Regions from separate parts of the uncultured Devosia sp. genome, predicted to be linked through region 3. Evidence: predicted binding sites of a transcription regulator. Region 3 holds the regulator's gene; each other region holds the start of a gene.
What was found. The regulator LexA, encoded in region 3, represses DNA repair genes until DNA is damaged. The targets are predictions, from matches to a motif close to TGTTCNNNNTGTGTTCNG.

Region 1 (10,295 bases), on a different contig from region 3:
GGTGCAGATCACCGATTTTGGCGGCGTTCCCCTGGATGGGCCGGTCGATCGGCTGATCTGGCGCGGCGGCATCGCCATGGTCAGCCAGGACGACAGCTTCGGGGGGCTGTCGGGGATCGCCTTCACCAGCACCGACCAGCATGTGGCGCTGGTTTCGGACCGGGGCAATTTCATCTCTGGACAACTGGCCTACGATGAAGGCAACCGGCTGTTCGGCTTTATCGGCGTGCGCATCGAGCCGATCCAGAACTCCAAGGGCGCGCCGTTGCCCCGGCAGTATAGCCGCGATGCCGAGGCGATCACGACGGTGCTGCGCAATGGCGTGCCGGAAGCGGTGCGGGTGGGGTTCGAGCACCTGACGCGGGTAGCGGAGTTCGAGCTGACCGACATGGTGCCCGGCGGAGCGGCCAAGGAGGTGGAGGTTCCCGAATGGCTGACCGATACGCGCACCAATGAATCGCTGGAAGCAGTCTGCGTGGCGCCCGACGCCTCCCCGATCGCCGGCTCGACACTGCTGTTGACCGAAGGGGTGATCGACGATGACGGCCAGCACGTCGCCTGGCTCCTGGGGCAGAACGACAAGGGGCCGCTCAGCTATCAATCGAGCCCGGCGGTGAACCCAACCGATTGCGCGTTTTTGCCCAATGGCGATTTGCTGGTGCTGGAGCGCGGGGTGTCGTTCCTGGCATTCACGATGACCCTGCGGCGGGTGCGGGCGCAGGATGTGCGGCCGGGCAATCTGATGGTGGGCGAAGTGCTGCTGCAGGCGAGTGGCGGGACGATCGACAATATGGAGCAGGTGGCGGTTCACACCGCGCCCGGCGGTGAAACGCGGATCGTGCTGGGAAGCGACAATAATTTCAACGATTGGGAGCGCAATCTGTTGCTGGAATTTGCGCTGGCACCATAAGGCCCCCTCATCCGCCCTTCGGGCACCTTCTCCCACAAGGGGAGAAGGGGAAGGAGCCGAAAATTCTCAGTTGTCACCCTTCTGCCCTTGTGGGAGAAGGTGGCCCGAAGGGCCGGATGAGGGGGCCGTAGCCATAGCGTCGAAGCATGGGGAAGCGCAGAACCCCTCACCCTGAAATTCTTCTGAACGAAGAATTTCTGTCCCTCTCCCTCAAGGGGCGAGGGGAAGAACGACGCTCAGGCGCTCGCTAGGGGCGGTAGCGGCATCAGCCGCCCCATCAGCGCGCGATAGGGCGCCAGGAGCAACAAAGCGGCGAGGAATTTGACGAGGAAATCGCCGGTGGCGAGCGAGGTCCAGAGGGGCACTTCAGGGCCGATGCCGAGCCAGGGCGCGGGGAAGCCAAGCGAGCCGTCCGCGAGGCCGAACAGGGCGTCGATGCCGGCCAGGGCGGGGGCGAAGGCGAAGGCGAAGAAGATCGTCGTATCGATGATCGAGCCGAACAGCGAGCCTGCCAGCGGCGGCAGGAACCAGGAGCGGCTGGCGCGAAGGCGCGAAAACACGGCGATATCGAGCAATTGCCCGACAAGGAACGCCGACGCCGAAGCCAGCGCGATGCGCTGCGTGGTGGCGGGCGCGCCACCGGCATTCCAGGGCAGCGGGTGATAGCTCAGATAAAACGAGACGCCGAGGCCAACCAGGAAGCCGACCAGAACCACGAGGCGCGCATTGCGCGGGCCATCGAAGCGGTTGGTCAGATCGGTGATGAGGAAGGCAAAGGGGAAGGTGAAGGCGCCCCAGGTCAACAAATCCGCCAGGTTGACAGAGCCAAGCTGGGCCTGCAGCGGATAGAGCACGAGTATGTTGGACGCGGCGACAACCACGACCATGGCGGCGATGGCCACCAAAAGGCGAGTGAACATGGCAATGGACCTCATAGGCGCTGGCCGGCAAAAGACCGGGGCGGGACGCGTTCAATAACAGGGGTTCGCGGTTTACGCCAGGCTATCGACCGGCGGGCGAGCGACAGCAGAGACCCTGATGGCTGAGCTGTATGTTCAAACAAAAACCGCGCAGCACTGGGGCGCTGCGCGGTCCAAACCCGGACTCGATGAACTTAGGCGGCCAGAGCGGCGCGCAGTTCCTTTTTGAGGCCGCGGGCCAGGGGGCTCATGTCGGCGTCATCCTGCTTGAGCAGGAAGGCATCGAGACCGCCGCGATGTTCCACCGTCCGCAGGGCGGCAGCGCAGATGCGCAGCTTGACCGGGCGGCCAAGCGCCTCGGACAGCAGGGTTACATTCAAGAGGTTGGGCAGGAAGCGGCGACGGGTGCGGTTGAGCGCGTGGCTCACATTGTTCCCGGTCATCACGCCCTTGCCAGTCAGTTCACAGCGACGGGCCATCGAGATATCCTATTTGTGTAAAGGTCCTGCGTGGCGGAGACGTCCGCAACGGGCCTTGATTGTTGTGAAATCTGGGGCGTCTTTAGAGAAAACGGGCGACGCCGTCAAGGCGAGGCGGGCTCAAACGGGCGCGATCGGCTTGCAAGGGGGGATCGGCGCAGGCATTTTCTGGGTCGAACTGATTCGCTGCGGCGCCGGGGGGCGTGCCGTCCTTGCCACGCGTGCTGAGAGACGAGCCATCGTGATCCTGTCCCGATTTATCTGTGCCGGCGCCTTCGCCTTGGTCGCTCACGCGGCGCTGGCGGCGGATGTCAACGCCAATGCGCGCTATGTGGTGACGTTAGGCGGCATCAACGTGGCCAATGTCGATGTGGACCTGACCGATAGCGGCGGGCGCTACAGCCTTGATCTGGAAGCCAAGGTGGCCGGACTGGGTGCGTTGGTGTCGAGCGGCACGGCCAGCGTGACGGCCAGCGGTCAATCGAGCGTGCCGCAATTGACCAGCCAGCAGTTCGACCTGGAGACCCGGGCCAATGGCGAGGTTTTCACGGTGGATGTCAGCTATGCGGGCCATGACGTATCGGCGTTCCGGGTCGATCCGCCGTTGGTGGACAATTACAACCGGGTGCCGATCGAGCGCTCGCATCTGAGCAATGTGGGGGATGTGCTGTCGGCCTTCGTGGTCAAGGGCGGGGCGCTGGACAAAGCTTTGTGTCGGCGCAAGCTTGCGGTGTTCACCGGGGTCGAGCGCTTCAACATCGTCATGGCCTTCGCAGCCGAAGACCAGGCGACTTCGCCGCGCACCGGTTACCAGGGGCCGGTCATCCTATGCAATCTGGATTACCAGCCGATCTCGGGCCATTTTACCAGTTCGGAAATGACCAGCTACCTGGCCGATAGCGACCGCATCCTGATCTGGTACGCGCCATTGGGCGAGACGGGATATTTCATTCCCTACCGCGTGCTGCTGACCACCAGCGTAGGCGATCTGTCCATGGTGCTGACGGCGATGACGCCTTAGCCGGCGCCGACCTGATTTTTCCTTTATTTTGATGCTGCCGGGGCGGGTCGAGCACTCGCGGCGGCGCTTTGCTGCGGCGACACGCTTGTCCCGGCCTGGGACGGTCAACGGGTTTTTCGTCAATTTCGCGTCGGGAAAGGGTTGGAAACCAGCGCGGGAGAGATGACGGCCGGGATCGACGACGGCAATCGGGTTTTAACCTGTCGTTCAGAATGGGCGTTGGGCAGGGCCGAATTCACGGTCTGGTCACGAAGATGAACGGCTTTTTGGGGAAAAGCGGGTTCGCTCCGGCGGACGATGAACGCCTGGTGGGTGGCGGTGGGTCCGACCACCAGGGGCGGGGGGTGAACAAAGGCGCACTGGCACGGTTCGCCCGATTCGATCCGTGTTCGTTCGGGGTTTGATGCGGGGGTTAACGGGGGATGCGGTTGGGCTCTTGGACTGTTTCGGAACGGGAGCTTTGGATAGTTCGTCCCTGCGGCTCGCTCGGAAGTCTCCTTGATGGGAAGGCAATGGGTTATGCGAGCATAATCCTGCCAGTGCCACCGGGCAGCTCCTCCCTCGTCAGGGAGAGGATGGTTCGGGGCGCGCGAGCATGGATATGGGGGATGGTAAACCCCCACCTTGTTCCTCCCCCTGGAAGGGGAGGCGTTGACTGCGAGATTTGTCAAAGGTCTGGGCTAGGGACGATAGCCCTGCGCTTGGTGGGGAAGGCAGGGTGATTAGCCGCGGATGCGTGTCCCGGGTCGGGACGGTCAATAGTGGACTTCCGCAATTTAGGAGTTTGAACGCCTTTGCCGGCTTGGGACACAGACTGAATGCTCAAGAAAAATAGCGGGTTGGGGCTTTAACGATCGCTTCATGTTTGGGCTTTGGAGGGCAGATTCGGCGGTTTGTTAAGTATCGCGTAACGATCTTGAACGGGACTTGCGGTTTGAGGCGGCCGGCCCGGCGCGTCACAAAGATGTTAGTGGGTTCGGCGGTATCGACCTACCAGAGTTAGACCGGAACAAAGTGAGACTCACCGAGTCTCATCGATTCGGTTCCGGTTTGTTCGCGGCCCGTTCTGTCACCAAACGGACATGGATTTCCGTCGTTTGTTGTGTCCTGTTGTGGGACGTTGCGCGTTCTGGCACTTCTATCGGGCGCCCCGGCGTCCTACATTGGCGACGATGACTTTCTCACCATATTCAACGCTCAAGGCGATTCTCGGGCCCACCAATACCGGCAAGACCTATTTTGCCATCGAGCGGATGCTGGCCCATCCGAGCGGCATGATCGGCTTGCCGCTGCGGCTGCTGGCACGCGAGGTCTATCATCGCGTGGCGGAGCGGGCAGGGGAAGGCGCCGTCGCGCTGGTAACGGGGGAGGAGCGGATCGTGCCGCCCCGGCCGCGCTATTGGGTGTGTACGGTGGAGGCGATGCCCACCGACATCAAGGTCGATTGCGTGGCGATCGACGAAATCCAGACGGCGATCGATTTCGACCGTGGGCATGTGTTCACCGACCGCATCCTGCATGCGCGCGGCATGAGCGAGACGCTGTTGCTGGGCGCCGCGACCATGGCGCCGGTGATCAAGCGGCTGTTGCCCAATGTGGAAATCATCGACCGACCGCGATTCTCCCAGTTGAGCTATGCCGGCTCCCGGAAGATTTCGCGCCAGCCGGAGCGCTCGGCGATCGTGGCATTCTCGGCCCGCCAGGTCTATGCGATTGCCGAGCTGATCCGGCGCGAGCGGGGCGGGGCGGCGGTGGTGATGGGGGCGCTGAGCCCGCGCACGCGCAATGCGCAGGTCGAGATGTACCAGAATGGCGATGTGGATTTTCTGGTGGCGACCGACGCCATCGGCATGGGGTTGAACCTCGATATCCATCATGTGGCCTTTGCCGACGACACCAAATTCGACGGGCACCAGAGCCGGCCATTGACGCCGGCCGAGCTGGGGCAGATCGCCGGGCGCGCGGGGCGGCATGCGCGCAATGGCACGTTCGGGGTAACGGCGGGAACCGAAGGGTTCGACGACGAGATGATCGTGGCACTGGAAACCCACGATTTCGAGCCGATCAAAGTGCTGCAATGGCGCAACAATGCGCTGGATTTCTCGTCGATCCCGGCCTTGCTCGACAGCCTTGAGCGGACGCCCGAGCAGCGCAGCCTGACGCGGGTGCCGATCGCCACGGACCAGCGGGCGCTGGAATTCGTGGCCCGCAACGAAGCGGGCGCCCTGGCACGGGGGCTGAGCGGGGCCAAACTGTTGTGGGATGTGTGCCAGACCCCGGATTACCTGGGGATTTCACCGGCTGCGCATGGCGAAATCATCACCCGGATCTATTCCGACCTGATGCGCAAGCAGGCGGTGAACCCCGACTGGATGGCCGAGCAGGTGCGGTTTTGCGACAATTCGAGCGGCGATATCGACACGCTTAGTAACCGTATCAAGCAAATCCGCACCTGGACGTTTGTCGCCAATCGCAAAAACTGGCTTGCGGACCCAGTCCATTGGCGCGAAAAGACGCGGGATATCGAAGATCGGCTGAGCGATGCTCTGCACGAGCGATTGACCCAGCGGTTCGTCGACCGCCGCACCAGCGTGCTGCTCCGACATCTGAAAGACAAACGTATGGCATCTGTCGAGATCAATAGCCAAGGCGAAGTGCGGCTGGAAGGCCATCTTATCGGCACGCTCGAAGGCTTCCGCTTCACGATGGCGCGCAGCGAGGGCGAGATCGACGCCAAGGGCGTGCGCTCTGCTGCCGACCAGGTGGTGGCCCCCGAAATCCACAACCGGGCCGAGCGCCTGGCGGGGGCGCCGAACGAAGAGTTCGTCCTGGCGACCGACGGGCGGATGCGGTGGAAGGGCGATGTCGTTGCCGAACTGCTCGAGGGTGACGCGCTGCTGCGGCCGCGCATTCTGCTGCTGGCCGACGAAAGCCTGACCGGGCCCGATCTGGAGCGGGTGCAGGAGCGGCTGGCCTTGTGGCTGCGCCACCATATCAACACCGTGCTGGAACAACTGATGGTGCTGGAAGCACCGGCCGACCTGGAAGGGGGGGCGCGCGGCATCGCGTTCCAGCTGTTCGAGGGCCTGGGGCTGATGCCGCGGGCGCAGGTGGCCGAGGAGGTCAAGAACCTCGATCAGGACGTGCGCGGCAAGATGCGCAAGCTGGGCATCAAGTTCGGCGCCTATCACATCTACCTGCCGCTCAGCCTCAAGCCCGCGCCGCGCGAATTGGCGCTGATCCTGTTCGCACTCAAGCATGGCGGCATCCGCCAGCCGGGCGTGACGGACCTGCCCCATATCGTGCTCAGCGGACGCACCTCGTTTCTCATCGATCCCGGGGTCGACCAGCAGCTCTATGAAATTGCCGGCTTCAAGGTGGCGGGCAAGCGGGCGGTGCGGGTCGACATCCTTGAGCGGCTGGCTGATATCATCCGGCCGCTGATCGCGGTCGATCCGAGCCGGTTTCAGGGCGAGCCGCCGATGGGCGCTGCCGAGGGCAACGGGTTTCGCGTGACGGTCGAGATGACCTCGCTATTGGGATGTTCGGGGGAGGACTTTGCGTCGATTCTGAGCTCGCTGGGCTATCGGTTGCGACGGACGCTCAAGGTCGTCGAGCCTGTGGTGGCCGAAGCGCCGATAGCGGAAGCGCCGGCGCTGCAAGCGGTGCTGGTGGACAATCCGAGCGAAATCGAGCCTTCGGCCGTTGCGGAAATCGAAGCCGTGCCCGATGAGCCGGTGGTCGAGCCCGAAATTGCAGCAACGACGATCGTCGAAGCCGCACCAATCGCGGCAGTGGACCTGGTCGCAGTGCCGGTAGAGGATGCCAAGCCGGTCGAGCCGGAGTTCGACGAGGTTTGGTTTCCCGGCGGCAAAAGGGTACAGGACACTGCCAAGCGCCAAGGCCGGCCGCGGCGCGGTCCGCAGCGTCCCGAAGGGGAAGTGCAGCAGGTGCGCCCACCGCGGCCCGATCGGACGCGACCCGCCGATGCACCGCCGCAGCGGATCGTCAATCGTCGGCCCGAGGGGGAAGTGCAGGACCTCACCAAGGCGCAGCACCTCAATGGCAAGGCGCGGTTCGAAAACCGGGCCAAGGCCGAAGCGCGGCCCAAATTCGAGAAGCCGCGCAGCGAGCCGGCGCGGCAGGACAATACACGTCCGGTACGCGAGGAGCGCAAGGTGGTCTATGATCCCGACAGCCCGTTCGCGGCGCTGGCGGCGCTGCGCAACAAGAAGCCCGAGTAACGATTGGCAGGAACGGGAACAGGGGCGGTTCGCCCCCAAGGCTTGGCTCGCAAGGAGCGGCTGGACAAGTTCCTGTTTTTTTCACGCGCCATCAAGTCGCGCACGCTGGCGCAGAAGATCATCGAGACCGGGGCAATCCGGGTCAATTCGGAAAAAACGCTCGATAGCGACCACATGGTGGGCGCCGGCGACGTGCTGACCATGGCGATCCATGACCGGATCGTGGTGTGGAAGATCCTCGATCCCGGCACGCGGCGGGGACCGGCGAGCGAAGCGCAGGGACTATATGAGGATCTGTCGCCCGAGCCGCTGCCAAGAGCCGAGCGCTCGCCCTATGAGGCCGCGATCGCGCAGCGCTCGGATGGCGCCGGGCGACCGACCAAGAAGGAGCGGCGTGAGACCGATCGGCTCAAGGACGATGACCAGAGTTCGTGACGAGCGGGAAGGGTAGAGCCTGCTGCGATTGCAGGTAACGGCGACAACAGCGATCCGCCGGGGAGCCTTGCAGCGCGCGGAAAAAGGGTCTAGCAACCCGCTGGCAAGCCCTTTCCATTCCCGTTTCCCCCAAGAACCGCCCGCCAGATGACCTATATCGTCACCGACAATTGCATCAAGTGCAAGTATACCGACTGCGTCGAAGTGTGCCCGGTCGACTGCTTTTACGAGGGCGAGAACATGCTCGTCATTCATCCCGACGAGTGCATCGATTGCGGTGTCTGCGAGCCCGAATGCCCGGCCGAGGCGATCAAGCCGGATACCGAAAGCGGGCTGGACCATTGGCTGCAGATCAACACGAAATATGCCTCGGTCTGGCCGAACCTGAGCGAGCGCCGCGATCCGCCGGCCAACGCCAAAGAGTTCGACGGCCAGGAAGGCAAGTTCGAGAAGTATTTTTCCGAAACGCCCGGCGAAGGCGATTGAGCCGCTGATGTTCGGGTGATGCCTGGCCGCAAGTGGCAGCTTTCCGGCGCCCAGGGCTCAGGTCGCTGGATGCACCAGGTGTTGATTCGTTCCTTTTGATTTTGCTGAAATTTTGTGCTATGGTCTGTCTACATGCAGCCAAGCCCGTCACCAGAGTGCCGCCAGGCACATTTTTTTTGACAAATCATCGATTGATGCTGAGCGCGCCGGAAAGCGGACCGGGCGGGCAGTGAGCCTGACTGCGTCGAGTGTGCCCCTTGCGGGGATTGAACAGTACGGAATGGACGGTCCTTCCCGCAGGGAACTGTCCATCGGGGCGTCAAACAGGAGTTATCTCATGGTAGCCAAAAAGACCACGCAGCGGCTTGGATTCAAGATCGGCGAATTTGTCGTGTATCCCGCTCATGGCGTCGGCATGATCGTGGCGATCGAAGAGCAGGAAGTCGCCGGCCTGACGCTGGAGCTGTTCGTCATCAGCTTCGAGCAGGACAAGCTGACGCTGCGCGTTCCGGTCGCCAAGATCAAATCGGTCGGCATGCGCCATCTGGCCGAGGAGGATATGGTCGCCCAGGCCCTGACGACCGTGACCGGCCGCGCGCGCGTCAAGCGCACCATGTGGAGCCGCCGTGCCCAGGAATATGAAGCCAAGATCAATTCGGGCGATCTGATCGCCATTTCCGAAGTGGTGCGGGATCTCTATCGCAGCGAAGAGCAGCCCGAGCAGAGCTATTCGGAACGCCAATTGTTCGAGCAGGCGATGGACCGCATGAGCCGCGAAATCAGCGCCGTCAACAAGCTGACGCTGACCGAGGCGATCCAACTGATCCAGCGCAACCTGGCCAAGTCGCCGAAACGCACCAAGGCCGATGCCGCCGAAGCCGATGCAGCCCCGGACGAAGAAGCTGCCGCATAAAGGCTTGCCGGTTTGAACTTGAAAAGGCCGGCGAACACGCCGGCTTTTTTTATGGGGCCTGGATCGCCTTGGCCGCGGCGATGTGGGTGGCCATCACCTCGTGCATGGCGATCGGCGGGCGATCGAGCAGGCGCTCCAGCGTGGGGTCGATGGTGCCGAACTCGCCGTGCCGGCTGGCGACGTAGAGGCCAAGGGCAATAGCGGCGCGGTTTTCAGGCACGCCGCGGGCTGCCATGAGCGCCAGAAAATCCGCATCGGCAAGTGTTTGCCGCGCAACCGGGTGGCCCAGCAGCCTTGCGGCAAGATCAGCCAGATCGGCGAGATCGAGTGCGTGGGAAGCGGTCAGCGGCGGCGTCGGACCTTCGAAACCGCCGTCCTGGGCCAGAATGATCGCCGCAGCTTCGGCCAGATCGGCATGCGTGGTCCAGGCAACCCTGCCGTCGGCGGGTGCGGAGAGCCTACCGGTGTCCAAGGCGTTGCCCAAAAGGGCAATGCCGCTCGATGCATAAAAGCCGTTTCGAAGGGCGGTCCAGGCGAGGCCCGACTGCGCCAGCATGTCTTCGGTCGCGGCGTGGTCGAGCATGGGCGGGAAGGCTGAGGCGGCGCCGGCGGCCATATGGCTGGTGTAAACGATCCGTCGCGCACCCGCTGCGGCGGCCGCGGCAATGGCCAAGCGATGCTGGGCAATGGCGTCGCCGCCGGTGGCCCTGGCGTTGGAGGAGACCAACAGGAGTTGGCTGGCGCCTTCGAAGGCGTGCGGCAGGGTCGTCGGGTCGGCGAAATCGGCTTGACGGACGCGGACGCCGCGATCGGCAAGCGGTCTGGCCGCCTCGATGTCGCGGACGCTGACGCCGATCCGGGCGGCGGGAATGCGTTCGAGCAATTGT
Region 2 (10,295 bases), on a different contig from region 3:
CCACTTTCGCCATAAAACGGGGTCTGGTTGAGCACGACGAAACCCTCGTCGCCGGCCGCCAACGTATCGACAACGACGCCGCCCTTGACCAGCGCCGTGATTTCGCCCTCGGCGCGTTCGGTCTCGTAGCCAAGGAACTCGGTTGGCCCGAGGCTGTCGGCCAATCCATACCACACTGCATCGGTCGCGGCCTCGCCCGAACCCGACCAGCTCTTGCGCGCCTCGGCCTTCTGCCGCGCCATCGCCGCATCGAACCCAACCTGATCGACGGCGATGCCCCGTGTCCGCAAGGCGTCCTGCGTCAGATCGAGCGGGAAGCCGTACGTGTCGTAAAGCTTGAACGCGGTATCCCCAGCCAGGGTATCGCCGTCGCCAAAACTCCGGGTTTCGTCGGCCAAAATCTGCAGGCCGCGGCCTAGCGTCTTGAGGAACCGGCCTTCCTCGAGCCGGATCGTCTCGGCGATCATCGCCTCGCCGCGCACGAGTTCGGGATAGGCCTGGCCCATCTCTCGCACCAGCACCGGCACCAGCTTGTAGATTGCCGGCTCTTCCGTGCCCAGCAGCGTCGCGTGCCGCATGGCCCGGCGCATGATGCGGCGCAGCACATAACCGCGCCCTTCATTGGACGGCAACACGCCTTCGGCGATCAGAAACGACATCGAGCGCAAATGATCGGCGATGACGCGAAGGCTGCGATTGCCCCCGCCATCGACATCGGCACCGGTGACCGAAGCAGCCGAACTGATCAGCGCCTTGAACAGGTCAATCTGGTAGCTATCCGAAGTCCCCTGCATGACGGCCGCCATGCGCTCCAGCCCCATGCCGGTATCGATCGAGGGGCGCGGCAAGCGCACGCGATTGCCCGCCGCGTCCTGGTCGAACTGCATGAACACCAGGTTCCACACTTCGGTATAGCGATCACCGTCTTCATCGGCCGAGCCCGGCGGTCCGCCGAACACCTTGTCGCCGTGATCGAAAAAGATCTCGGAATTGGGACCGCACGGACCCGTGTCGCCCATCTGCCAGAAATTGGACTTTGCCCCCAGGCGCACGATGCGGTCGTCGCTCAGGCCGGCAATCTTCTTCCACAGCCCATGGGCTTCGTCGTCATCCTCATAGATCGTGACCGACAACCGATCTTGCGACAGGCCCCACTCGCGCGTTAGCAGCTGCCAGGCCAGTTCGATCGCCTGCGCCTTGAAATAATCGCCGAAGGAAAAATTGCCGAGCATTTCGAAAAAGGTATTGTGCCGGTTGGTAAACCCCACATTGTCCAGATCGTTGTGCTTGCCCCCGGCGCGGACGCATTTCTGCGCTGTCGTCGCCAGCGAATAGGGGCGCTTTTCCGTACCGGTGAACACGTTCTTGAACTGCACCATCCCCGAATTAGTGAACATCAGCGTCGGATCGTTGCGCGGCACGAGCGGGCTCGAGGCCACTCTCTCATGCCCGTTGCGGGCAAAGTAATCGACAAAACTCGACCGGATTTCGTTTACGCTCGTCATCAGACACTTTCATCGCGAAATTAGCGCAGGAGGCGGCGCCGCAAAAGGTAGGGCTTTCTATCGCGGGCTCGCCCGCCCTGTCCAGCATCGCTGCTGCGGCCTTGCCCCATCAGACCCAGAAAAATGCCGGAGTCCAAACGCCGGCGTCAAAACGCAAAAAAAGGGCTGCGCTTGCGCACCACCCTTTGGTCCCTGCATGGGATAGTTCTATTCGGCGTCGCTTGAGCTATCCTCGTCGCCGGCAACCGCCAACAGCACTTCGCCCAACAGACCTGAGCTTTCGCGAACGCCCTGCTCGATCGTTGCCGCAACGGCCGGATTGTCCTTGAGGAACTGGCGCGAATTCTCGCGCCCCTGCCCCAGCCGCTGGCTGTCATAGGAGAACCAGGCGCCCGCCTTCTCGACGATGCCGCTCTTGACTCCGAGATCGAGCAGTTCGCCGGTCTTGGAAATGCCTTCGCCATACATGATGTCGAATTCAACCTGGCGGAACGGCGGCGCCAACTTGTTCTTAACCACCTTGACGCGGGTCTGGTTGCCGACGATTTCTTCGCGGTCCTTGATCGCGCCAATGCGGCGAATGTCGAGCCGCACCGAAGCATAGAACTTGAGTGCATTGCCGCCCGTAGTGGTCTCGGGTGACCCATACATCACCCCAATTTTCATGCGGATCTGGTTGATGAAAATGACCAGGCACTTGGATTTCGAAATTGAACCCGTCAGCTTGCGCATGGCCTGGCTCATCAGGCGGGCCTGCAAGCCCGGCAGCGAGTCGCCCATTTCGCCTTCGAGCTCGGCCCGCGGCGTCAGCGCCGCCACCGAGTCGACAACCAGCACATCGATCGCACCCGAGCGCACCAGCGTATCGGTGATTTCCAGCGCCTGCTCGCCGGCATCAGGCTGCGAGATCAACAGGTCATCGATATTGACACCCAGCTTGCGGGCATAAATGGGATCCAACGCATGCTCGGCATCGACAAAGGCACAAATGCCGCCTGCGCGCTGCGCTTCGGCGATGACATGCAATGCCAAAGTGGTCTTGCCCGAGCTTTCCGGCCCGAAAATCTCAACGATACGGCCCTTCGGCAATCCACCAATGCCCAGCGCGATATCGAGGCCCAGCGAACCGGTGGAAATCGACTCGACCTCGATCGAGGCACTTTCGCCAAGGCGCATGATTGAGCCCTTACCGAAATTGCGCTCGATCTGGCTGAGAGCTGCCGCGAGCGCCTTGTCCTTATCCATCGGTCCACCCTCAACAACGCGAAGCGGCGAGCTAGCCATGATTCTCTCCTTATTTCACGCTCTAAAGGGGCTGGCAACGCGCCAAGGCCGAACTCAGTCGTGCATCCAATGTGCCCTATTTGTTCTCATTTTGTTTCACGCGTCAAGAGCCGTTTTGCGATTCGAGCGGGAAAATGCCAGCCTATCGTGACCTAATCCATTAATCATACAAATTGGGGCTTGCCCGAGACAAGCATCTTGCGTTTTATGCGCCCCAACGGGCCCGAGCCAGGGCGTAAAGGGCGGGAGCCAAGCCATGAACCTCATTCAGTTTTTCGATTTGCATGGCGAACGTGCCGTTGCCCAGGTCGACGGCGATGGTGCCCGGCAGATCACTGGTGCCCACAGCGTTTATGAACTCGCCACCGCCGCACTGGCCCGCAATATGGGGATTGGCGCCCTGATTGCCGAAAAAGGCCTGGGCGCCGCGGTCGACAAGGCGGCGGTTCTGGCTGAGGGCCGCATGTTGGCCCCGGTCGATCATCCCGATCCTGCCCATCTCTACGTCACCGGCACCGGCCTCACCCATCTCGGTTCAGCCTCGACGCGCGACGCCATGCACAAGGCCAATGGCACCAAGACCGAAGACACCCTGACGGATTCCATGAAGATGTTCCAGATGGGCCTGGAAAACGGCAAGCCGGCCGATGGCACCAAGGGCGTGCAGCCCGAATGGTTCTACAAGGGCAATGGCTATACCGTCGTCAATCCGGGCCATCCGATCCCTTCCCCAGCCTTTGCGCGCGACGCTGGCGAAGAGCCCGAAATCGCCGGGATTTACGTCATCGATCAGAACGGCCAGCCCCGCCGCCTGGGCTTTGCCCTCGCCAACGAGTTTTCCGATCACGTCACCGAGCGCGTCAATTACCTGTATCTTGCGCATTCCAAGCTGCGCGCCTGTGCCTTCGGGCCGGAATTGCGCGTCGGCGACCTTCCCTCCCATATCGAGGGCATGTCCCGCATCAGGCGCGACGGACAGGTGATCTGGGAGAAGCCGTTCCTGTCCGGCGAGAACAATATGAGCCACACCATCGCCAATCTCGAATATCACCACTTCAAATATGATCTGTTCCGCAATCCCGGCGATATTCACGTCCACATGTTCGGCACTGCAACACTGAGCTTTGCCGATGGCATCGTCACCCAGCCCAACGATGTGTTCGAAATCGAAGAGACCCAGTTCGGCGCGCCCCTGCGCAATCCGATCCGCATCGAAGCCGACCGTCCGGTAATCGTCGGTAATTTGTACTAAGCCGCCTGGGCAAATTTTGTCCGCCGGCTTTACGCCGCCCGACTAACATGTCAGTTCTCCCTCTGTCGGAGGGACCATCATGACCAGGCTCAATTTCGAGAAACGCCGCGTTGGCAAGACCGCGCTCGAGGTAACGACGCTCGGTCTGGGCGGCGCCTCGCTGGCCGGCATCTTTACCGGCGTTTCCCCCGATCAGGCCCGCGCCACAATTGGCCACGCACTCGACCGCGGCATAAATTACTGTGACACAGCCCCCCAATATGGGCTCGGCCGGTCCGAGCATCTGGTGGGCGACGTGCTGCGCGAACGGCGCGCCGAAACCGTATTGTCGACCAAGGTCGGCCGATTGCTGCAGCCGGTCAGTCCCGACATGCAGGACAAGGGCAATTGGGTCGATCCCCTGCCCTTCGATCAGGTTTATGACTATTCCTATGACGGCGTGATGCGCTCGTTCGAGGATAGCCTGCAGCGCCTTGGCGTGAACGCCGTGGATATCGTTTATGTCCACGATATCGGCGTCGCCACCCATGGCGTGGAGGCCAACGCCCATTTCTGGCAGCAGCTTGCCACCGGCGGCTACAAGGCGCTGCGGCAATTGCGCGACGGTGGCGTGATCAAGGCCATCGGCCTGGGCGTCAACGAGTGGGAGGTACTGATGGACGCCTTTGCGCTCGGCGATTGGGACGTGTTCCTGCTGGCCGGCCGCTACACGCTGCTCGAACAAACCTCGCTTGACCCGTTTCTCACGACCTGCATCGAGCGGGGCGCTTCAGTCGTCGTGGGTGGCCCATTCAATTCAGGCATTCTGGTGGGCGGCGGCACCTTCAACTATGCCAAGGCCCCCGATGAGATCGTCGCCAGGGTCAAGGCTATTGAGGCAATTTGCGCCCGCTTCAACGTGCCCCTGCCCGCTGCTGCGCTACAATTTCCATTAACGCATCCGGCTGTATGCAACGTCCTGCCCGGGCCGCGCTCGCCGGCCGAACTCGACGGCATCCTCGACTGGTGGCAGATCGACATTCCCGGCGAACTCTGGACGACCCTGGCGGCAGACGGATTGCTGGCGCCCGGAACGCCCATCCCCGGCGGCACCGCCTGAGCCAAACCCGGATCAATTCAAGTCCAGCGCATGGGCCTTGAGATCCTTGAGCGCGATAAGCTCGAGCACCGCCCGATTGGTCGATCGCAATACCACGCGCGGCGCCTTGCCGGCCGCAAAGGCCTGTGCCCAGCGTTCCGCCACGAGGCACCAGCGGTCGCCCGCGCGAAGGCCTGGAAACGAGAACTCCGGTCGCGCCGAGCTCAGGTCATTACCGACCGATGCCGAATAGCCCAGAAAGTCGTCGCTCGCCTCAATGCACACCAGGTGGCGAGCAGCACTGTCCGGCCCGGCCGCGCAATAGCCGGTTCGGAAAAAACCGGTCAGCGGATCGGTCGAACACGGCTCCAATGGCTCCCCAAGCACGTTGAACTCCGCCGGTCCTTCGATACGCCCGGCTATATTCACGCGTCGGCGTCCTTGTCGATCTTTTGCAGCACTTCCTTGACCTTGGTATTGATCTGGTCGAGCGAATAGGGCTTGGGCAAAAATTCAACGCTCTGATCATCCTCGATATCGCGGCGCACGCTTTCCTCGGCATAGCCGGACACAAAGATCACCTTGAGGTTCGGCATCGTCTTGCGCACATGCTTGAGCAGCGTCGGACCGTCCATTTCCGGCATCACGACATCCGAGATCATCAGGTCGACCTTGAAATCGAGATCCTCGAGCACTTCCAGCGCCTCTTCGCCGCCATCGGCCTCGAACACCTCATAGCCCGTAGTGCGCAGCGCCCGCGCGGAAAACGCCCGCACGCTCTCTTCGTCTTCCACGATCAGGATACGCTCATGCCCGGTCAGATCGCGCACCGGGGCCGCCACGATGACCTTTTCGGCTTCGACCTGATCATGGGGCGGCAGGTAGATCTTGAACGTCGTGCCTACGCCGACCACGGAGACCGGATAGATGAAGCCCTCGGTCTGCTTGACGATGCCATAAACCGTCGACAGACCCAGTCCGGTCCCCTTGCCCAATTCCTTGGTGGTAAAGAACGGCTCGAAGATTTTTTCGATGATGTCCGGGCTCATGCCCGTGCCGGTATCCTGCACTTCGATCAGCACATAGTCGGCCGCCACCATACCCTTGAAGGTCAGCCGTTCGGCCTCCTGTCTGGTCACGTTACCGGTCCGCAGCGTGATCGTGCCGCCACCAGGCATGGCATCGCGCGCATTGACCACCAGATTGATGATTACCTGTTCCAACTGCACCAGATCGGCGCGCACCGGCCAGATATTGCGGCCATGTTCGACCTGCAGCGTGTTTTTCTCCCCGATCATGCGCTTGAGCAGCACGGTCAGATCATCCACGATCAGCGGCAGTTCGAGCACTTGCGGCCGTAACGTCTGCTGGCGCGAGAATGCCAGCAACTGCCGGGTCAGGCCCGCCGCCCGGTTGGCATTCTGCTTGATCTGCATCAATTCGCTGAACGAGGGATCGCCCGGCTTGTGCTTGAGCAGCAGCAGATCGGAAAAGCCGATGATGGCAGTCAAGAGATTGTTGAAATCGTGCGCGACGCCGCCAGCCAACTGCCCTACTGCCTGCATTTTCTGGCTTTGGGCGAATTGGGCTTCCAGCTTGCGCTGGTCGGTCATGTCCAGCGCATAGACATTGACCTGCTCGGGCGAGCCCGCGCTCATCTCCGAGCCGGATACATAAAGCCGGACGGCGTGATCGCCCTCGGCGTTGAGCAGCGCATCGACCGGCTCGATCTCGGACTGATGTGCCGCCGCATCCTTGATCGCCCGGGCAAACTTCTCTCGGCTACCCTCCCCGATCAAATCGGTCAGCGGCTGCAGTTCCAGGCTTTTTTCCTCACCCGACCATTTGAAGATGCGCCCGAACGGCGCATTGGTGCGAACGATGCGGCCCTCGACATCAAGCGTCGCAATGGCAAACGGCGTATCGTTGAAAAAGCGCGAGAACCGCACTTCGGCCGCCCGCAATTCTTCCTCGATGTCCGGCGCGCTGGACCGGTCGAGCACCAGCGTGCGCGTCTCGCCCAATTCGCCATCGGCCATGCGCGCTGCCCGATGCAGCATCCGGACGGGAAAACTGGTGCCATTGCGGCGCACCAGGTCGATATCGATGATCTCGGTGCGGATTTCCCCATCGCCGCGCCCGCGCATCAGCAGGCTGGCGCCATCGCCGCGCACGATATCGCCCAGGCTCAGATGCCCCGAATTGAACTCGGCCAGATCGTAGCCAAGCCAGTCGGTCAGTGTCGAATTGAGATACTGGATCGCGCCGCGGGCATCGGCCGAGAAAAAACCCGCCGGAGAATGATCCAGGTAATCGATGGCCCGCTGCAGGTCGCGGAACGCGCTTTCGTTGTTGTCGCGATCGCGGGTGATGTCCTCGACGGTCCAGATGCTGAGCGGTTTCTTGACCTCGTCGGTTTCCGGCAGTGGCCGCACGGCCACGCGATACCAGAATGCCCGCGCGCTTTCCGCGGCCGATCCGCCCAGCCCGCCGACCAGCCGGATATCCTCGACCGCGGCCCGCCCATCCTTGGCCGCTCGCGACAGGCGATAGATCGCTTCGCTTGCTTCCGATTGCCCCGCGAACAGCCGCGGCACGCCCACCGGCACGCCATTGCTCATGCCGCCGGCAAAAGTGCCGTAGTGCCCGTTGACATAGGAAATCTTGCCGTCCCGATCGGCCACCATCGCGCCATAGGGCAGGCTGTCGACCACCGCGCGGGACACTGTCCTGCGCTCCTCGGTGCCGCCGAACCGGAACAGCCCGGCAGCCAGCCCGAACAGGCAGAAGACCCCGACCACGGCGAGCAGGCCGACAAAGGTAATGACCCAGTCGCCCGGAATCCGGTCACCGAACACCGAGAACACCACCGCCACCACCACGAGCGCCAGACCCAGGGCGGCCACGCGCCAAACGCCGGCATTGCTGCGCGCGGAAGTGATGATCGGTTCCGGATAATTGCCCTCGCCGAGCGGCGTCGATGTCATGGCTGGTCGCGCTCCGAAGGACAAGGTCGAACGGCCGAATCAGAGGCCGTGTCTAGCTCTACCAAATGACCCGTGCCCCGTGGGAGGGACATGCGCATTTTCTCCATTGTGCGTCCGCTCTGTGGCGCCATAACGACACTTCTACGCGCCGGCGCGCCAGCCGCTCCGCCCCTTGAGGCGCATCACGAAGCCGATGACTTCGGCCACCGCCTTGAAGTGATCTCCCGGGATCACGTCATTGACCTCGACGCTGGCAAACAAGGCCCGGGCCAGCGGCGGATTTTCCACGATCGGCACGTCGTTTTCGGTCGCGACCGACCGGATGCGCAGGGCCACCGCATCGGCGCCCTTGGCGACGCAAACAGGGGCCCGCATGGCCTTGTCGTACTTCAGCGCCACCGCAAAGTGGGTCGGGTTGGTGATGACCACGGTTGCATTGGGCACCGCCGCCATCATGCGCGAGCGCGCCCGCTCCTGCCGCAACTGGCGGATGCGCCCCTTCACCTTGGGGTCGCCCTCCATCTGCTTGTATTCCTCGCGCGTTTCCTGGACCGTCATCATCTGCCGCTTCCACCATTTCTGGCGCTGGTAGATGAAATCGGCCAGGGCGATGATCGTCACCACCGCTAGCACCGAGGTGAAGATCTTGACTCCAATCTCCTGGAAATCCATCAGGATGACCAGCGGATCGGTCGTCATCATGGTGTCGAGACGGTCGCGTTCGGGCCAGATGGTGAAATACATCGCCGTCCCGACAATGCCGATCTTGGCCAGGCCCTTGCCGAAATTGACCAGTGCCTCGACCGAAAACAGCCGCTTGAATCCAGCGACCGGCGAAACCTTGGAAAATTTCGGCGTAATCGGATCGGCCGACAGCAAGGGCCGATGCTGCACCAGATTGGAGGCAACCGCGCAGGCCGACAAAATGCCGAGCGGCAGCAAGATGATGCCGAGCAGCGACAGCGCCAGCCCATTGAAGAAACTCCCGAAGGCGGCGCCGCCAAGCTCGAACTGATCGGCATTGGTCAACAGGACCTTGAGCGACGCCATCAGGCTCGCGCTGGCCGACGGAGCGATCATGGCGAACACCACGGCCGAGCCCAGCAGCATGAACCAGGTCGTTACCTCCTGGCTCTTGGCCACGTCGCCCTTTTTATGGGCGTCCTCCAGCTTTTTCTGGGACGGGTCCTCGCTTTTGCTGGATTGTTCGGGGGCTTCGTCGGACATTACGAGGCCCCTCGCCACATCGCCAGGTGCTCTTCGAACGCCGAAATGTACCAACCCATCATCATGGTCAGCAGCAGCGCAAACAAAATGAGCCCGCCGATGATATTGGCCGGCATCAGCACGAAAAACACCTGCATCTGCGGCATCAGCCGCGCCAGAACGCCCGCGCCGAGGTTGAACACCAACCCGAACACGATAAACGGCGCCGACATCTGGATGCCGATGACGAAGGCATGCGCCACCGTCCTGATCGCCATTTGCGCGGCGTCGTCGAACATCAGCGGCGTCTGCACGGTGAACACCATGTAGCTGTCATAGGTGGCCGCCAGCGCCACGTGATGCAGGTCGGTGGCAAATATCAGCGCCACCCCGACGAAAGACAGGAAACTGCCGAACACCGCGCCCTGGATGCCGCCCTGCGTCGGGTCCGCCGTCTGCGCCACGCTGAGGCCGGACTGGAAAGCGATGATCGCCCCCGCCACCTGCGTCGCCATTACCGTGATCCGCGCAATGGCGCCCAGCATCAGCCCGATCGCCAGTTCATGGAATATCAGCGCGAAAATCGCCATCGGATCATCCGGCAGCGCCGGAACCACGTTCGCCAGCAGCGGGTAAAGCACCAGCGTGAACGCCAGTGCGAAACTCAGCCGCATCCTGGCCGGGATCATCTGCTCGCCCAGGGCGGGCATCAGCATCAGAATGGCGCCGATACGCGAAAACAGCAGGATATAGACAAACGCGGTCTGCGGCAGCCAGTCGAGCCCGATGGTCAAGCCGTCACCCGCCCACGATGATCATGTCCATCACCCGGCTCATATAACCACCCATGGTGGCGCCGAGAAACGGCAGCGTGATCAGCATGGTCACGAAGATGGCGATAATCTTGGGCACGAAGACCAGGGTCTGCTCCTGGATCTGCGTCAGCGCCTGGAACAGCGAGATGACGACGCCTACCAGCAGGC
Region 3 (10,295 bases):
CACCCGCCGCCGGCATGTCCGCCGTGCCCACCACATAGCCGGTTTCGTCCGCTGCAGCGTTGAGCGTAGCAGCTCCCGCTCCATAGTTCACATAGACGCGAAAACCGTCCCGCACCCGACACCGCACGCCCGCGGGCAGGTTGAGCACCGGCAGGTCGGCTTCAGCGATCAAATGGTCGACCACACGTTGCATCAGCGCCTTGTTGCCGCTCGCGGTCAGGTAATACAGCTTGCCCTGCGATACCAGCACCGGCAACTCGTCGTGGTCCTCGAACACCACTTCGCCGCCGGTCTCAACCCGCTCGCGCCAATGCTGCACCGCGCCGCCGCCCTTGACCGGCGTCTGATGCACCGGGTCAGTCGTGCTAACCCGGACGACGCGCAGATCCAGCAGGTTGCGCGGCAAATCTGGCGCGAGGGACCGCGGAATGGAAAAATTCTCCGTCTTGGAACCGCTGCGAGGTCCGATCAGCAACAGTCCCTCGAACTCTTCGATGGCCGTCCGCAAGGCGTCGTTCCAGGTAAACAGCGCCGGAATGGCGACGATGTCGTAACCGGCAAAGCTCGTCGTTGCCGGTGGCAGGATATCGATATCGACGCCATGCTTGCGGAACGATGCGTAAATCGCCCGCACATGGGCGCCGTGGCTGAAGCCCTTGCCCTGCGGCTGGATTTGCCAGGCCCACTCGCTCTGGTAGTCGAAGACGATGGCGACTCGCGCCTTGCCGGCCACGCCGCTGATGCCGGTCGCCTGCAATTCCTGTGCAACCTGCACGGCCTCGCCATAGGCAGGCGCCGGCTCGCTGTCGGGCCGCAATAGCCCGGCATGCATCTGCTCCTGCGCGAACGGCGCCTGCCGCCAGCGGAAATAGGTGACGACCTCGGCGCCATGCGCAAACGCCTCCCAAGCCCAAAGCCTGGCCATGCCGGGCAGGGGATCGGGATTATAATCGGCCCAGTTCACCGGCCCCGGCTGCTGCTCCATGATCCACCAGCGGCCATGGCCCACGCTGCGATAAAGATCGTGGTGAAACCCCTGATAATCCGGCTCGCCCTGGCGCATGTACTGCGTCTTGACGTCGTCCGGCTCGTCGCTGACCGCCAGGTGTCCCAGCGGATACGCATCCCAACTGGCCACATCGAGCGTCTTGGCAACGTCATAGTGGTCGAACTCGGTGAACCGGCCCATGAAATTGTGGATGACCGGCAGGTCGGGTCGCGCGGCTTTCAAAATCTCGTACTGCACCGCGTTGAACGCCGCCACCTGGTCGGACGAATAGCGCCGGAAGTCCATGTCATGGGCGGGCGATGCCTCGGCTACCAGGAGGTTTGGCAGCTCGATCTGGTCGAACCGGTTGTATTCCATCGACCAGAATACATTGCCCCACGCCTCGTTCAGCGCCGCGATCGTGCCATAGCGTGCCTCCAGCCAGAGCCGAAACCCGGCCAGTGCCGCCGGCGAATACGAGTATGTCGTGTTGTGGCAGCCATATTCATTGTCGGTCTGCCAGCCACCGAGGGCCGGGTGCTGTCCCACCGCGTCAGCCAGCAATTGCGTGATCCGGCGCGCTTCCTCGCGATAGCCGAGATGGGAAAAGTCATAATGCCGGCGCGAACCGAAACCCTTCCGCCGGCCGTCGGCGCCCACGGCCAGCATGTCGGGATGCTTGCCGACGACCCAGCGCGGTGGCGTGGCCGTCGGCGTGCCGAACACCACTTTGAGCCCGTGCTTGCCAAGCACGTCCATGGCGCGAATGATCCACTCGAACGTCAGTTCGCCGGGAGCCGCTTCAAGCTTGGACCAGGCGAACTCGCCGATACGAACGAATTTTATCCCCACTTCCGCCATGCGAGCGGCATCGCCGTCCCACCATGTCTCCGGCCAATGTTCGGGATAATAGCAAACGCCAAGCGCAGGGGTCATGAAGTAAACTCTAGAGGGTGATGAGGGGCTCGGGCTGTCCGGCAATGTCGAGCGCGATGGCGAAAACGCCACCGGCGACCTTTTCTTCTGCCAGTTGCTCGGCGCTGAGCGTCTTGTTGGCCGTGGTCAAGAACAGCGTCTTGAGCTCCGGTCCGCCGAATGCCGGGCAGCTGACCTGGCTGACCGGCACCTCGATGATGCGATCGACCGTGCCGTCGGGCGCATGACGCACGACGCAATTTCCGCCCCATTTGGCGTTCCACAGATAGCCCTCGCTATCCACAACGGCACCATCGGGGAAACCCCGGCCATCCGCAACATCCGCGAACAGCGACCACTCACCTATCGGCATACCCGTCGCCGGATCGGTTGGGCATTGCAGGATCTGCTTGGTCGGCGTGTCGGTCCAATAGGCGATACGGCCATCGGGCGAAAAACAGGTGGCATTGGGCACCTTGGCCGCGCGGCGAATGACGCTGAGCTTGCCCGCGCGGTAGTGATAAACCGTCCCTTCGGCCGCGTCCTCGTCCTTGCGCATCGTGCCGATCCAGAACGCCCCGGACGGATGTACGCGGCTGTCATTGGTGCGGGTCAGCCCATTGTCCGCCTCGATCGGCACGATGAGGCTCACGGCGCCGGTCAATAGGTTGTACCGCTTGAGCCCGGTTTCGGTGGCGATCGCCAGATTGTCCGCGTCGATCACCGCTGCGGCCGCGACGATCTCGTCGAACGACCAGATCTGCGCCACTGCGCCGTCCGCCTCAGCGGCGAACAGCTTCCTGTTGTTGATATCGAAAAAGAACACCTGCTGCCGCAACGGATGCCAGAACGGGCCTTCACCCAAGGCACATTGGCTGTCGATCAAAAGCTCGGCCGTTTGGTTCATTGCGCTGTGCCCTTGTCATAGGCAGCAACGGCCAAACCTGCGTGCTCGACGATCTGCGCCATTTCCACGCCCGGCTTGTAGAGATAAGTCCCTAGCCCGAAGCCGATGCAGCCTGCGGCGAAGAACTCGGAAAAATTGTCCGGATTGGCGCCACCCACCGCATAAAGCGGCATGTCCGGCGGCAGCACTGCCTTGATCGCCTTGATACCCTTTGGCCCCAGCACTTCGGCGGGAAAAAACTTGAGCCCGGTCGCGCCCGCCCTGATGGCGCGGAACGCTTCGCTGGGCGTGAACACCCCCGGATAGGAGGCCAGCTGGATCCGCACCGTCTCCTCGATCACCGACTTATTGGTATCGGGTGAAACGATGAACGTGCCTCCGGCATCGGCCACGGCCCAGACCTGTTTTTTGGTCAGCACCGTGCCGGCGCCGATCATGGCGTCATCACCGAACGTGTTGGACGCCAGGGAAATGCTGTTCAGCGCATCGGGCGAGTTGAGCGGCACCTCGATCATGGTGATCCCGGCATCGATCAGCGCCTTGCAGACGTCCACGGTTTCGGGCGGGGTAATGCCCCGCAGGATGGCAATGATATGGCGAGGAGTGTGCATGATGTCCGTCCGCTAATTGGAGAATTGCCGCGCTGCCTTGAGCCCCGCCAGCACGGCCTCGGTCGCGTCCACCAGACGTGAACGCACCCCGATCCGGTCCAACGCCTGCCCATAGAGGCCGCACAGGGCGGCCGAGCCGATGAGCGGCACTTCCGCATCGCCGATCCAAACGCGATTGGCGCCGATTTCGCTCCCGATAAGCAGGCCCGACAGATAGCCCGCGCACCAGTCCGGCTGGCGCCCCGACAGCAGCGAGCCGGCCCGCACCTCGAACAACTCGCCCAAAAGGCGCTCGGGATGATCCAGCCCCGCCTGCACGCCGACGGCAAAACCCTCGCCGCGCCCCGGCCCTTCGAGATCGCCGTCGAGCGAATGCCGCAGCACCGAATGGGTGCGCAGCACCTCGAACAACTCGCCCGTCATCGCCGTGGCAAAACGCTCGATATGAGTGCCGGAAAGCTGCGCCCATTTCGAATGCGTTCCCGGCATGCACACGACGCCCGAGAACCCCGGATTAAGCGCGGCCAGCCCGAGGAGCTGGGTTTCCTCGCCCCGCATGACGTTGTCGGACCCGGCCATTTTCTGGCACACGCCCGGAAGAATTGTCGGTCGGAACCGCGCGTCGGGCATCTCGGGATGCACGGCGCCATCCAGCAGCGCCCGCAGATCGGTCGGCGCCTGCAGATACGGTGCTTCCAGCCAGCCTTGGCGCGCACCGGCCATGCCGCAGATCAACACGCTGATCGGCCGGCCGGCCGGCCCCTCGACATCCGCCAGCAATTCGGTAAGCGCCCCCGCAAACTGCTCGCGCGCCAGCTTGCCCATGCCGTTCGGCGACGTTTTCGCGAACGCTATGCCGCCTGTGTCGTCGATCCCCCAGGCCCGAAGGTTGGAAGTGCCCCAATCGACCGCAACCCAATCTACTGAACTGTTCACGAAACCCTCTATGACGACACCGTTATGGCGGCGCGACCCTAGTCGCAGATCGTCGTTTCAACCAGCCCATTTGCACGGACCGTCCGGGCAGATGATCCGGCCCGCGCCGCCTCGTCCCCTCGTGGGGTAAGCACGTCAGGGCGTCCAGCAAGAAATGACCGCCGATTGGGCCTGCCCCGCCATTAGTATGATTTTTTCGCGGAATAGCGTTCACACTGGCCCCAGCCATGTTAAAACGGCTCAAACGAGCGGCGCCGGATTGCCGCACGGATCATTAAGGACAATCAACATGACTGCAGGTAACGGCGGCAGTGCGGCTCCCAAGAAATTGCGTTCGCGCGCCTGGTTCGACAACCCCGACAATCCCGATATGACGGCGCTTTATCTCGAACGCTACATGAATTTCGGCGTGTCGCGCGAAGAACTGCAGTCCGACAAGCCCATCATCGGCATTGCCCAGACCGGCTCGGACCTGTCGCCCTGCAACCGGCATCATATCGTCCTGGCCGAACGCGTCCGCGAGGGCATCCGCGAAGCCGGCGGCATCGCCATCGAGTTTCCGGTGCATCCGATTCAGGAAACCGGCAAGCGCCCGACCGCGGGCCTTGACCGCAATCTCGCCTATCTGGGCCTCGTCGAGGTTCTCTACGGCTACCCGCTCGACGGCGTGGTCCTGACCATCGGTTGCGACAAGACCACTCCGGCCATGCTGATGGGCGCCGCCACCGTCAATATCCCCGCCATCGCGCTATCGGTCGGCCCCATGCTCAATGGCTGGCACAAGGGCGAGCGCACCGGCTCCGGTACCATCGTGTGGAAGGCCCGCCAGATGATGGCGGCCGGCGAAATCGATTACGCCAAGTTCATCGAACTGGTCGCGTCCTCGGCCCCGTCGACCGGCTATTGCAACACCATGGGCACCGCCTCGACCATGAATTCGTTGGCCGAATCGCTGGGCATGCAGCTTCCGGGATCCGCGGCAATTCCCGCGCCGTATCGCGATCGTCAGGAAATGGCTTATCGCACCGGCAAGCGCATCGTCGACATGGTGCACGAGGACCTCAAGCCCTCCGACATCCTGACCAAGGACAATTTCATCAACACCATCGTGGTCAACTCCGCCATCGGCGGCTCGACCAACGCGCCCATCCACATCCAGGCCATTGCCAAGCATATCGGCGTCGAACTCGAACTACAGGATTTCCAGACCTATGGCCACAAGGTGCCGCTGCTGGTCAATCTGCAGCCCGCCGGCGAATATCTGGGCGAGGATTACTACCACGCCGGCGGCGTTCCGGCCGTCGTCAACGAATTGATGAGCCAGGGCCTCATCCGCGAGAACGCGCCCACAGCCAATGGCAAGACCATCGGCGAAAATTGCCGCAACACCCCGATCCAGGACGAAAAGGTCATCCGCCGCTTCGACAACCCGCTCAAGACCGAAGCCGGTTTCCTGGTCCTGCGCGGCAATTTGTTCGACAACGCCATCATGAAGACCAGCGTGATCTCGACCGAATTCCGTGATCGCTATCTCGCCAATCCGGCCAGCCCCGGTGCCTTCGAGGGCAAGGCCGTGGTGTTTGACGGTCCCGAGGACTACCACCACCGCATCGATGATCCGGCTCTCGAAATCGACGAGCACACCTTACTGTTCATGCGTGGCGCCGGCCCGATCGGCTATCCGGGTGCGGCCGAAGTCGTCAACATGCGCCCGCCCGCATACCTCATCAAGCAGGGCATCACCGCTCTCGCCTGCATCGGCGATGGCCGCCAGTCGGGTACGTCCGGCTCGCCTTCCATCCTCAATGCTTCCCCCGAGGCAGCAGCAGGCGGTAACCTCGCAATCCTGCGCACCGGCGATCGCGTCCGCATCGATCTCAATGTGGGTCAGGCCAATATCCTGATTTCCGACGCCGAAATCGCGAAGCGCCGCGCCGATCTGGAATCCATGGGCGGCTATAAATTCCCCAAGCACCAGACCCCCTGGCAGGAAATCCAGCGCGGCATCGTCGGCCAGCTCGGCGACGGCGCCATCCTCAAGCCCGCCGAAAAATACCAGCGCATCGCCCAGACCAACGGCATCCCGCGCGACAATCACTAGTCAGAACGCCAACCGAAAAACAACGGGCCCGCCAAATTGGCGGGCCTTTTTTCGCCTAGGTGGCAGTGGCGTATTTCGGTGAACGCAGACGACCCCCACCTCGGTTCAAAAGCCCGATCAACACCGACGCTCGATACCTCAAAGGCTGCGATTGCATCTGCCAACGCGATCAAGGCAAAGCGCTCAAATGCTCATGCACGATCTGCCAGCCGGTCCTGCCGTCGCGAACCACCGAGGTCCCTCGGCCCTGGCCCGATCGCTCCACCCCGCCGATCGTGGCTCGCCAGCAATACCCATAGATACATGAGGCGGCCGCGCTACCAACGGCCAGCCATTGTAGATCTTCCAGCCAGTAGGTTTCGTTCTCGAACCGTTTCCACGTCGCTTCGAACGCCGCCCGGATCGAGGCCAACCCAACATGCGAGCCATCGCCAAACCAGAACACCGCATTGTCGGCGATCAGGGCTGCCAGCCGGTCGAAGTCATGGCCGTTAATACGCGCGCGATAGAGCGCCATGACCTCTTCGGCACTATCGGCCATTTGGATGCCTCCGCCGCACCGCTAGCTCTGCGCGGCAGTATCGATCGTCACCCAGCGCCCGCCGGCATCGCATTGCAGCAGCAAGCTGTCATTGTTGCGAATACCCACGATAGCGCCCGCCGAGGACAACTTACCCTCGAGCAGGCACCCGGCCACGGGCGTCGCGGCCTCGGCCTTCGTCCATCCGCTTCCGGCTTTGCATACCGCGGTCCCGTCACCGGCGCTGATCGCCATGCCTGCCGAAAACGTGATGTTTCCCACCCAGCATCGTGTCTCACTGGCGCTTGCTTCCTGGGCAAATGCCGGCGCCTGTGGCAGCATAAGAAGTCCAACCAGAATCAGGGCAAAACGCATCAATATTTCCTCAGCAGCCCGACAAGCCGTCCCTGCACCTTGACCCTATCGGGCCCGAAAATTCGCGTCTCGTAAGCCGGATTGGCCGCCTCGAGCGCAATGGTATTGCCCTTGCGGCGCAGGCGCTTCAGCGTCGCCTCCTCATCATCGACCAGCGCCACGATGATCTCGCCGGTCCCTGCCGAATCCTGCTTGCGGATCAGCACGGTGTCTCCATCGAAAATTCCCGCCTCGATCATCGAGTCGCCGCGCACCTCCAGCGCGAAATGCTCGCCCGCGCCCAGCATTTCGGGCGGCACCGAGATGGTGTGCGAATGGCTCTGGATGGCCTCGATCGGCGTGCCGGCCGCAATCCGCCCCATTACCGGAATCGACACCGGCCGGGCATAATCCTCCACCGTGCCGCGCATCGGCGGTGCCGCCACGCGTCCCAGGTTGCCCTCGATCACGCTTGGCTCGAACCGCGACTTGCGCCCACCCAGCGACGGGTTCATCGAGTCGGGCAGCTTGACCACTTCCAGCGCCCGGGCTCGATTGGGCAAGCGCCGGATGAAGCCGCGCTCCTCCAGCGCCGTGATTAGCCGGTGGATGCCCGACTTGGACGCCAGGTCAAGCGCGTCTTTCATTTCGTCGAACGAGGGCGGGATACCGCTTTCCTTCATCCGTTCATGAATGAACATCAGCAGTTCGTGTTGTTTGCGCGTGAGCATTGGGCCCCTCGGTCGGGAATCGGAACAAAGACTGAACGAGCATACGTGTTCCAGTTATGTTCTGCAATATCCCACAGGCGCGACCAGTTAAATTTAGTCGGGCAAGCAAATCGACTGCCTGTGTCCTTGCCGGACTTGCCTAGAACTGCCCGATACTGATTGCGTCCACCATCGTCCCCGTCGCTTGGCCGGGGTCGTGCTCGGGCTGCACGATCAGCATGTCGGCCTGCGCCAGCGACGATGTATGCCCGCTATCCACTTCCGCTATGGGCCGCAGGGCCGTCCCGGTCTCCTCGTGCACCAGTTGGGCGCGCATGAAATGGCGCCGGACGCTGTTCGGCGGCGTAGGCGCCGCCAGCGGCAGGCGCCAATACCGCCCCGGCGCCGCGCCTGCGCCCAGCCACAGCCGCAATGCCGGCTTGATGAACACCACTGCGGTCACTAGCGCCGAAACCGGATTGCCCGGCAAGCCGAACACCAGCGTCTTGCCGCGCGTGCCGAACATCAGCGGCTTGCCCGGCCGCATATTGATGCGCCAGAAATCCAGCGTCACGCCGAGCGCCACCAGCACGTCCTGGACGATATCATGATCCCCGACGCTGGCTCCCCCGGTCGTGACCACGATATCGGGTTCATCCGCGAACATGTCGCGCAGCCGCGCCGTCAGCCCGGCGCGATCGTCCCCGGCAATCCCATGATCGACGATCCTGCCATAAGGCGCGAGCAGGGGCCCAAGCCCATAGCTGTTGGACGCCACGATCTGGTCCGCGCCAAGCCTGCTGCCCGGCGGCACGAGTTCGTCCCCGGTCGCCAAGAGCGCAATGACCGGCTGTCGGCCCACCATAAGCGTCGGCACGTTTGCCGCCGCCGCCACCGCCAGGTGCAGGCCATTGAGCCGCGTGCCGGGCTCAACCAGCGTCTGCCCAACGGCAAAATCACTGCCCATTGGCCTTATGCTGCGTCCCGGCTGCGGCTGTTCGGCAAACCGGACATGCTGCCCGTTGACGCTCGCCAGTTCCTGCATGATCACCGCATCCGCCCCCTGGGGAACCGGCGCGCCGGTAAAGATGCGCACGCATTCCCCAGCGCCCATCACCCCGGCAAAACCCGCCCCGGCCTGCGACATGCCGATTATGCGCAGGCTGGCGCCCGGCGCCGCGTCCCGCGCCCGCACAGCGTAACCGTCCATCGCGCTGGCGTTGAACGGCGGCTGGTCATGGCTGGCCACCATCGCTTCGGCCAGAACGCGGCCGGCTGCCTGGGGCAGGGCGACGCGCTCGGTCTGCATCGGTGGCACGCGCTGCAAAATCTTGGTGATCGCATGCTCGACCGGCAACAGGCTCATGGTGCACGCACGAAATCGCCGGACTTGCCGCCCGATTTTTCCAGTACGCAGAGATCTGTGATGGTCATGGCCCGATCGATTGCCTTGGCCATGTCGTACAGCGTCAGCGCTGCGGTGGACGCGGCAATCAGCGCTTCCATTTCCACGCCGGTTTGCGCCAGCGTTTCCGCGCTCGCCCGGACAACGATCGTCGTTGCGGTTTCGGCCACGATATCGACCTCGACCCTGGTCAAGGCAATCGCATGGCAGAGCGGGATCAGTTCGGCGGTCTTTTTGGCCGCCATGATGCCGGCGATCCGGGCGATCGCCAGCGCATCGCCCTTTTTGAGCGCGCCACCCATGATGGCGATGACGGTGTCCGCCTGGGCGGTGATCCGCGCCTGCGCCACCGCCCGCCGCCGGGTCACCGGCTTGTCGGCAATGTCAACGATGTGAGCCTCGCCCCTGGCGTTGAGATGGGTCAGCCCGCTTGCCGCCATCAGTGCACGCCCTGCAGGCCCATCAGCAAGGCCCGTGTGGCGGCGACAACGTCGTCCTGCCGCATCAGGCTTTCTCCGACGAGAAAGGTGCCGATGCCCGCTGTCTGGTCCAGCCGGCGCACATGCTCATGGGTCATGATGCCGCTTTCGCTGACCAGCTCCGTGCCGGCCGGAACGCCGCTGGCAAGATCGATGGACGTCTCCAGCCTGGTCTCGAAGGTGCGCAGATTGCGATTGTTGATGCCGATGAACGCCGCGTCGAGCGCCAGCGCCCGGTCCAGCTCGAGCTGGTCATGCACTTCCACCAACGCGTCCATGTGCCATTCCTCGGCCGCATCGAGCAGGTAGCGGGCAACGTCGTCGCCCACGGCAGCCAGGATGATCAGGATGCAGTCGGCGCCCCAGGCC

Region 1: a site for LexA is predicted at 4,382-4,399, ahead of ACFE8X_RS16700 (helicase-related protein). Genes of this name have one in related genera too.
Region 2: a site for LexA is predicted at 2,871-2,888, ahead of recA (recombinase RecA). Genes of this name have one in related genera too.

The regions. Positions count from the first base shown of each region.
Region 1 covers NZ_CAXTKA010000018.1:30,038-40,332, reverse strand. Annotated here, with positions in the region: gene ACFE8X_RS16720 (esterase-like activity of phytase family protein) at 1-910, shown strand, start outside; gene ACFE8X_RS16715 (queuosine precursor transporter) at 1,147-1,830, opposite strand; gene rpmB (50S ribosomal protein L28) at 2,025-2,309, opposite strand; gene ACFE8X_RS16705 (DUF3108 domain-containing protein) at 2,551-3,330, shown strand; gene ACFE8X_RS16700 (helicase-related protein) at 4,503-7,574, shown strand; gene ACFE8X_RS16695 (RNA-binding S4 domain-containing protein) at 7,617-8,009, shown strand; gene fdxA (ferredoxin FdxA) at 8,157-8,495, shown strand; gene ACFE8X_RS16685 (CarD family transcriptional regulator) at 8,833-9,408, shown strand; gene ACFE8X_RS16680 (NAD(P)H-binding protein) at 9,458-10,295, opposite strand, start outside.
Region 2 covers NZ_CAXTKA010000011.1:111,433-121,727, reverse strand. Annotated here, with positions in the region: gene alaS (alanine--tRNA ligase) at 1-1,505, opposite strand, end outside; gene recA (recombinase RecA) at 1,713-2,789, opposite strand; gene araD1 (AraD1 family protein) at 3,046-4,041, shown strand; gene ACFE8X_RS13480 (aldo/keto reductase) at 4,121-5,140, shown strand; gene ACFE8X_RS13475 (DUF2237 family protein) at 5,153-5,548, opposite strand; gene cckA (cell cycle histidine kinase CckA) at 5,545-8,106, opposite strand; gene flhB (flagellar biosynthesis protein FlhB) at 8,248-9,333, opposite strand; gene fliR (flagellar biosynthetic protein FliR) at 9,333-10,106, opposite strand; gene fliQ (flagellar biosynthesis protein FliQ) at 10,111-10,295, opposite strand, start outside.
Region 3 covers NZ_CAXTKA010000005.1:99,512-109,806, reverse strand. Annotated here, with positions in the region: gene ACFE8X_RS08105 (beta-galactosidase) at 1-1,924, opposite strand, end outside; gene ACFE8X_RS08100 (SMP-30/gluconolactonase/LRE family protein) at 1,935-2,810, opposite strand; gene ACFE8X_RS08095 (2-dehydro-3-deoxy-6-phosphogalactonate aldolase) at 2,807-3,421, opposite strand; gene ACFE8X_RS08090 (2-dehydro-3-deoxygalactonokinase) at 3,434-4,357, opposite strand; gene ACFE8X_RS08085 (IlvD/Edd family dehydratase) at 4,647-6,458, shown strand; gene ACFE8X_RS08080 (YybH family protein) at 6,628-6,999, opposite strand; gene ACFE8X_RS08075 (hypothetical protein) at 7,021-7,353, opposite strand; gene lexA (transcriptional repressor LexA) at 7,353-8,063, opposite strand; gene glp (gephyrin-like molybdotransferase Glp) at 8,203-9,408, opposite strand; gene moaC (cyclic pyranopterin monophosphate synthase MoaC) at 9,405-9,887, opposite strand; gene trpC (indole-3-glycerol phosphate synthase TrpC) at 9,887-10,295, opposite strand, start outside.